2 regions of the Azoarcus olearius genome follow, and region 2 is predicted to be linked to the other one. Evidence: predicted binding sites of a transcription regulator. Region 2 holds the regulator's gene; the other holds the start of a gene.
What was found. Region 2 encodes FNR, which switches genes on or off when oxygen is low (the NO sensors DNR and NnrR bind a similar motif). Its sites were predicted from a motif close to TTGANCTAGNTCAA; they were not measured.
Positions count from the first base shown of each region.

Region 1: paaN (phenylacetic acid degradation protein PaaN) is a predicted target of FNR. The motif match lies at 2,314-2,327, and genes of this name have one in related genera.

Region 1 covers NZ_CP016210.1:338,600-342,009, forward strand. The annotation lists gene paaY (phenylacetic acid degradation protein PaaY) at 1-331, opposite strand, end outside; gene paaN (phenylacetic acid degradation protein PaaN) at 525-2,189, opposite strand; gene paaG (2-(1,2-epoxy-1,2-dihydrophenyl)acetyl-CoA isomerase PaaG) at 2,478-3,281, shown strand; gene paaH (3-hydroxyacyl-CoA dehydrogenase PaaH) at 3,285-3,410, shown strand, end outside.
Region 2 covers NZ_CP016210.1:1,553,109-1,556,518, forward strand. The annotation lists gene dqs_RS07220 (PHA/PHB synthase family protein) at 1-1,312, shown strand, start outside; gene fnr (fumarate/nitrate reduction transcriptional regulator Fnr) at 1,335-2,072, opposite strand; gene hemN (oxygen-independent coproporphyrinogen III oxidase) at 2,184-3,410, shown strand, end outside.

The DNA of each region.
Region 1 (3,410 bases), 1.2 Mb from region 2:
CGCCGATCACCGCGTTGTCCATCACCACCGCGTTCATGCCGATGAGCGCGTTACGGCCGACCTGGCAGCCGTGCAGGATGGCGCCGTGGCCGATGTGGCCATCGACCCCGACCACCGTGTCGGTGCCGGGAAAGCCGTGCATCACGCAGCTGTCCTGGATGTTGCTGCCTTCCTCCATGACGATGCGGCCGAAGTCGCCGCGCAGGCTGGCGAGCGGCGCGACATAGCAGCGCGGCCCGATGATGACGTCGCCGATCAGCACGGCGTCGGGGTGGACGTAGGCGGTGGGGTGGATGACGGGTTTGAGGCCGTCGATTTCGTAGCAGGGCATGGGGGATCCTTGCGGCGGGAGGCTGGCGGTCGAGTGCGCGTAGTTTCTTGCTCCTCCCCCTTCAAGGGGGAGGTTGGGAGGGGGATGGGGTTCAAGTGAGCGCTGCGCCCAACCCCATCCCCACCCCAGCCCTCCCCTTGAAGGGGAGGGAGAAAACCGTCTGCCGCCTCAAACGTGGTCGGGGCGTTCCAGCTTACTCGACGTGATAGCGCCGCTGCACCACGCGGAAGCGGTTGGCGACGAAGGCGGCATCCGAGTAGCTGGCGTTGGCTGCCGGGTTCATGCCGACGCCGTGGTAGTCGGAGAAGGCCGCCGACTGGTTCACGAACACGCCGCCGGTGAGGTTGATCGACAGCGCGACGCCGGCGCGCAGCGTGGCCTCGGTCATCGCGTCGATGACTTCCGCCTTGGTCGAGTACAAGCCCACGGTCAGTGCGCCGTGCTCGCGGACGATGCGCTCGGACAGTGCCACCGCGGCGGCGCCGTCGGCAACCTTGACCACGAAGGCGATCGGGCCGAAGCGCTCTTCCATATAGCTCTTCTCGGCGGCGGCGTCGCAGGCAAGCAGCACCGGGGTGCGCACTTCGGCCTGGGGGAATTCCGGGTGCTCGATCTTCTTCGAGGCCAGCACGATGTCACCGTATTGGCCGGCTTCGTTGATGCGGGCGAGCGTGGCGTCGGACTGGATCGCGCCCAGCACCGCGGTGGCGACCGCCGGGTCGGACAGGAACTTGTCGATCGCGGCGCCGAGGTCGGCGGCGACTTCGTCGTAGCGCTTGTGGCCCTGGTCGGTATCGATGCCGCCGGCCGGGATGAGGATGGCCTGGGTGGTGGTGCACATCTGGCCGGAGTACAGGCACAGCGTGAACGCGAGGTTGCGCAGCATCGCCTTGTAGTTGTCGGTGGATTCGATCACCACGTTGTTCACGCCGGCGAGTTCGGCATACACCTGGGCCTGTCTGGCGTTGTCGATCAGCCACTGGCCGAAGACGTTGCTGCCGGTGAAATCGATCGACTTCACCGCCGGATGGGTGGCGAGCGCCTGGGTGTCGCTGCGCTTCTCGACCACCGCCAGGCTGACGACGTTGGGGTCGAGGCCGGCCTCGGCCAGCACCTCGCGGGCGATCTTCACCGTCATTGCCGCGGGCAGGATGGCGTTGCTGTGCGGCTTGACGATCACCGGGTTGCCGGTGGCAAGCGCGGCGAACAGGCCGGGGTAGGTGTTCCAGGTCGGGAAGGTGCCGCAGCCGACCACCAGCGCGACGCCGCGGCCGACGATCTCGTAGTGCTTCTGCATCTTCAGCGGCGGGTTCTTGCCCTGCGGCTTTTCCCACACGGTGGTGGCCGGCACGCCGCGCATCGCGTCCCAGGCGTAGGCGACGGCTTCGAGGCCGCGGTCCTGCGCATGCGGGCCGCCGGCCTGGAAGGCCATCATCCAGCCCTGGCCGGTGGTCATCATCACCGCATGGGCGATCTCGAAGCTGCGCTTGTTCAGGCGATCGAGGATTTCCAGGCAGACGCCGACCCGGCCTTCGGCGCCGATCTTGCGCCAGCCGGGCATCGCCGCTTCGGCGGCGGCGATCAGCGCGCTCGGCTCGCAAACCGGATAGCGCACGTCGAGCGCGATGCCATACGGTGAACGTTCCGACGCAGCCCAGCCGCTGCGGCCCGGTTGATCCAGCTCGAAATCCTTGCCGAGGCAGGCCTCGAAGGCGCGCTTGCCGTCGTCCGCAGCGGTTTCGCCATAGACCTTGGGACTGGGCATTTCCGCATACGGCGTCCAGTAGCCGCGGGTGTGGATGGCGGCCAGCGCGGCCTCGAGCGTCGCCTGGTGCTTGGCGTAGAGCGGGTGGGTCATCGGTTGTCTCCTCTGTTGTAGGCGGTGCGGCCGCAGCCTTCGCGGCACGCGCTCCGCGCCTCTAGCCGCGACAGTCGCGGGCGTCGCCGCGGCGTGAAAACGTCAACTAGAAAGCGCTTGTCTTTTGATCTGGATCAAGATTACTATTGATTGACCAGTCGGTCAAACAATCGCTCCGGCGATCCAGACCTTCGAATCCCAAAAGACGCTCGAACCAAGGACAAGCAGCGCCCGGTCGGTTCCCGTCGCCCATTGCGGGACGGCCGGCGTGCCAGCAGGAGGAGACAGATGAGCAGCTTCGAAACCATCCGCTACGAGGTCGCCGCCGGCGTCGCCACGCTGACCTTGAACCGCCCGGACCGCCTCAACAGCTTCAACGACCAGATGCACCGCGAAGTGCGCGAAGCGCTCGCCCAGGTGCAGGCCGGTCGCGCCGACGGTTCGGTGCGGGTGCTGGTGATCGCCGCCGCCGGCCGCGGCTTCTGCGCCGGGCAGGATCTGTCCGACCGCAACGTGTCGGCCGGTGCCGAAGCGCCCGACCTCGGCGCATCGATCGAGAAGAACTACAAGCCGCTGGTGACGACGCTGCGCAACCTCGACCTGCCGGTGATCGCCGCGGTGAATGGCGTGGCCGCCGGCGCCGGCGCCAACCTGGCGCTGGCCTGCGACCTGGTGTTCGCGGCGCGCTCGGCGAGCTTCATCCAGTCCTTCGCCAAGCTCGGCCTGGTTCCCGACACCGGCGGCTCCTGGATCCTGCCGCGCCTGCTCGGTCCGGCCCGCGCGCTGGGGCTGGCGCTGCTCGGCGACAAGCTGCCGGCCGAACAGGCCGAACAATGGGGCCTGATCTGGAAATGCGTGGATGACGACGCCCTGCAGGCCACCGTGCAGCAGGTCGCGGCCACGCTCGCCAACGGTCCCACCTTTGGCTACGCCCAGACCAAGAAGGCGATCTGGGCCAGCTCCACCAACGATTTCGATACCCAACTCGACCTCGAGCGCGATGCCATGCGGGCCTGCGGCCGCTCGCATGACTACCGCGAAGGCGTGGCCGCCTTCATGGAAAAACGCGCTCCTCAATTCAAGGGGAATTAAGGCGTGACTGCAGCAGACAAGGCGCTCGACAAGCAGGTGAAGGTGCTGGTGATCGGTGCCGGCGCGATGGGCAGCGGCATTGCCCACGTGGCGGCGCTGGCCGGTCATCCGGTGTATCTGTACGACACC
Region 2 (3,410 bases):
GCTGAATGCGGTCGCGCCGACCAATTTCTTCTGGACGAATCCGGTCGCAGTGCGAAAGGCGTGGGAAACGAAGGGTGAGAGCCTGGTCCGCGGGTTCGGCAATTTCCTCGACGACGTTCGCGCGGGTGAAGTGCGGATGACTCGTCCCGATGACTTCGAGGTGGGCAAGAACCTGGCGACGACGCCCGGCGCGGTCGTGTTCAGGAACGACCTCTTGGAGGTGATTCATTACCAACCCACTCGTCCGCAAGTGCACCGCGATCCGGTCGTCATCGTCACTCCGTGGATCAACAAGTTCTACATCCTCGATCTCGTTCCGAAGAAGAGCCTGATTCGTTACCTGCTCGAACAGGGACTGGACGTATTCATTACAAGCTGGAAGAACCCTGACGCCTCGATGCGGGATGTGACGTTCGACGACTACGTCACACGCGGGGTGCACGCCGCGGTAGAGACGGCGCGAGGGCTCGCAGGCGCCGAGAAGGTGCATGCGGTGGGGTACTGCATCGGTGGCACTGCCCTCAGCATGTACATGGCGTGGGCCAATCGCCACTTTCCGGCCGAAGCGGTTCCGGTGGCAGACTGGACCGTCTTTACCACGCTCGTCGATTTTCAGAAGCCGGGCGACATCGAGGTGTTCATCGACGAGTCGAGCATCCGCTACCTGACCGGAAACATGGCCCGAACCGGTTATCTGGAAGGCAAGGAGATGGCATCCGCTTTCCGCCTGCTGCGTTCGAACAGTCTCATATGGCACTACGTAGTCCACGGCTGGCTGTATGGCGAAACACCGGCCTCGTTCGACGTGCTGTACTGGAACATGGACGCGACGCGGATGCCCTATGCGATGCACTCCTGGTATCTCAGGGAGCTGTATCTGCACAACAGGTTGATTCAGAAGGACGCGCTGGTGGTGGCAGGCGAACCGCTCGACCTCGCTGCGATCTCGCAACCGCTGTACGCCGTCGCGGCGGAGGATGATCACATCGCTCCGTGGGGGCAGACCTTCCGCATCAATAATTTTGTAACCGGCCCAAAGCGCTACGTGCTATCGAGTTCGGGGCACATCCTCGGCATCGTCAACCCGGTCGTTCAGCCGCCCAAGCGAAACTATCGCGCAGCCGAAGCGCATCGCTCGGAATCGGCTGAGGCATGGTTGGACCGGGCCGAACGCCACGAGGGGAGTTGGTGGGAGGACTGGATGCAGTGGTTGAAGCCGCGGGCGGGCGAACTGGTCGACGCGCGACCGGTCGCCAATGCTGCCTTTCCGGCTTTGGCGCCGGCGCCAGGAACCTACGTGCTGGAAAAATAGCGGTGAAGTGGGGCGGGAGGAACTAGCGACACGCAGGTTGGTGTTGTATCAGCTTCTTCAGGCCCCCGCTGTCGAGAATCCGGATGTGCTTCTGCTGCACCGTGACTAGGCCTTCCTCCTGGAAGCGGGAGAACGCGCGGGAGACGGTTTCGAGCTTCAGCCCCAGGTAGGAGCCGATCTCCTCCCGCGTCATGCGCAGGTGAAACTCCGCCGCAGAAAAACCGCGTGCGGTGAAGCGCTGGGACATGTTCAGCAAGAATGCAGCCAGCCTTTCCTCGGCGCGCATGGAGCCGAGAAGCATCATCACGCCGTGGTCGCGAACGATCTCACGACTCATCACCTTGTGAAACTGATGCTGCAGGCCTTCGACCTCGCGCGACAGTTCTTCCAGCTTGCCGTAGGCAATGACGCAGACTTCGCTGTCCTCCAGCGCAATCGCGTTGCAGGAATGAACCTCGCTGCTGATGCCGTCCAGGCCGAGGATCTCGCCGGTCATCTGGAAGCCGGTGACCTGGTCCCGCCCATCCTCGAGGAGGACGTCGGTCTTGAATGAGCCCGTGCGGATCGCGTAGATTGCTTCGAAAGGGTCGCCGGCCCGGTACAGGTGCTGCTGACGCTTGATCTTGCGGCGCGCACCTACCAGCTCGTCGAGACGGTCGATTTCATTTTCGCTCATCCCGAAGGGAAGGCAGAGTTCGACGAGATTGCACTGCGAACACGCCGTCTTCAGTCCGGCAACCGTAATCGGCACCGCCTTCATTTGCACGATAAACTTGCTCCGAATCCGCAGGAGATTGGCCGCGTTGATCCATGTCAACCACATCGAGCCGGCTTTCTGCGATCGTTTGGTACGCCCAGCAACAGCACACCCATGAACGCCCAGCCAGATCTCATCTTCGATCCGCAACTCATCCGTCGCTTCGATGTGAACGGTCCCCGTTACACATCGTACCCCACGGCAGACCGATTCGTTGAGGCATTCGACGCCAACGCATTGCAGGATTGGCTTGCCAAGCGCGCCGTCGGCGGGGTGAGTCGGCCGCTGTCATTATACTTCCACATCCCGTTCTGCAATACGATCTGCTACTACTGCGCCTGCAACAAGATCATCACCAAGGATCATGGGCGCTCTGCCAAGTATCTGAAATACCTTGAGAAAGAGATCGAGATGCAGGTTGCTGCGCTCGGAGGAAGCCGGCAGGTCACGCAGCTTCACCTTGGCGGCGGAACGCCCACCTTCCTGTCGCACGAGGAAATGCATCAGCTGATGGACGCGGTGCGGCGCTTCTTCAACCTGGCCCCGAACGGCGAGTATTCGATCGAGGTCGATCCGCGCAAGGTCGATTTCGATACGGTGGAAATGCTCGCCAATCTCGGTTTCAACCGGATGAGCGTCGGAGTGCAGGATTTCTCCGATGATGTGCAGCGCGCGGTGAACCGCGTGCAGAGCGTCGAAGAGACCCGGTTGGTGATCGACGCGGCGCGCGCCACCGGCTTCAAGTCGGTCAGCCTCGATCTGATCTACGGCCTGCCCAAGCAAAACGTCATCAGCTTCAATCGCACGCTGGAGCAGGTCCTCGACATTTCGCCGGACCGCATCTCCCTCTACAGCTACGCGCACTTGCCCGGATTGTTCAAACCGCAGCGCCGCATCCTGCAAAGCGACATGCCGACGCCGGAAGCCAAGCTGCAGATTCTGCAACTGGCGATTCGCCGCCTCACCGAAGCCGGTTACGTGTACATCGGCATGGATCATTTCGCCAAGCCGGACGACGAACTGACGGTGGCCCAGCGGCAAGGGCGTCTGCACCGCAACTTCCAGGGCTACTCCACGCAGGCCGAATGCGATCTGCTGGCGTTCGGTGTCTCGGCGATCGGCAAGGTTGGCGCGGCTTACGCGCAGAACGTGAAGACGCTCGACGAATACTACGACGCGCTCGATCGCGACCAGTTGCCGGTGCTGCGCGGCGTGGAGCTGACCGCCGACGATCTGTTGCGGCGTTCGGTAATCCAGGCCCTGATGTGCCACTTCGAGTTGTCGATGCAGTCGATCGAGATCGCCCACCTCATCGACTTCCGCGACTACTTTGCGGCTGAA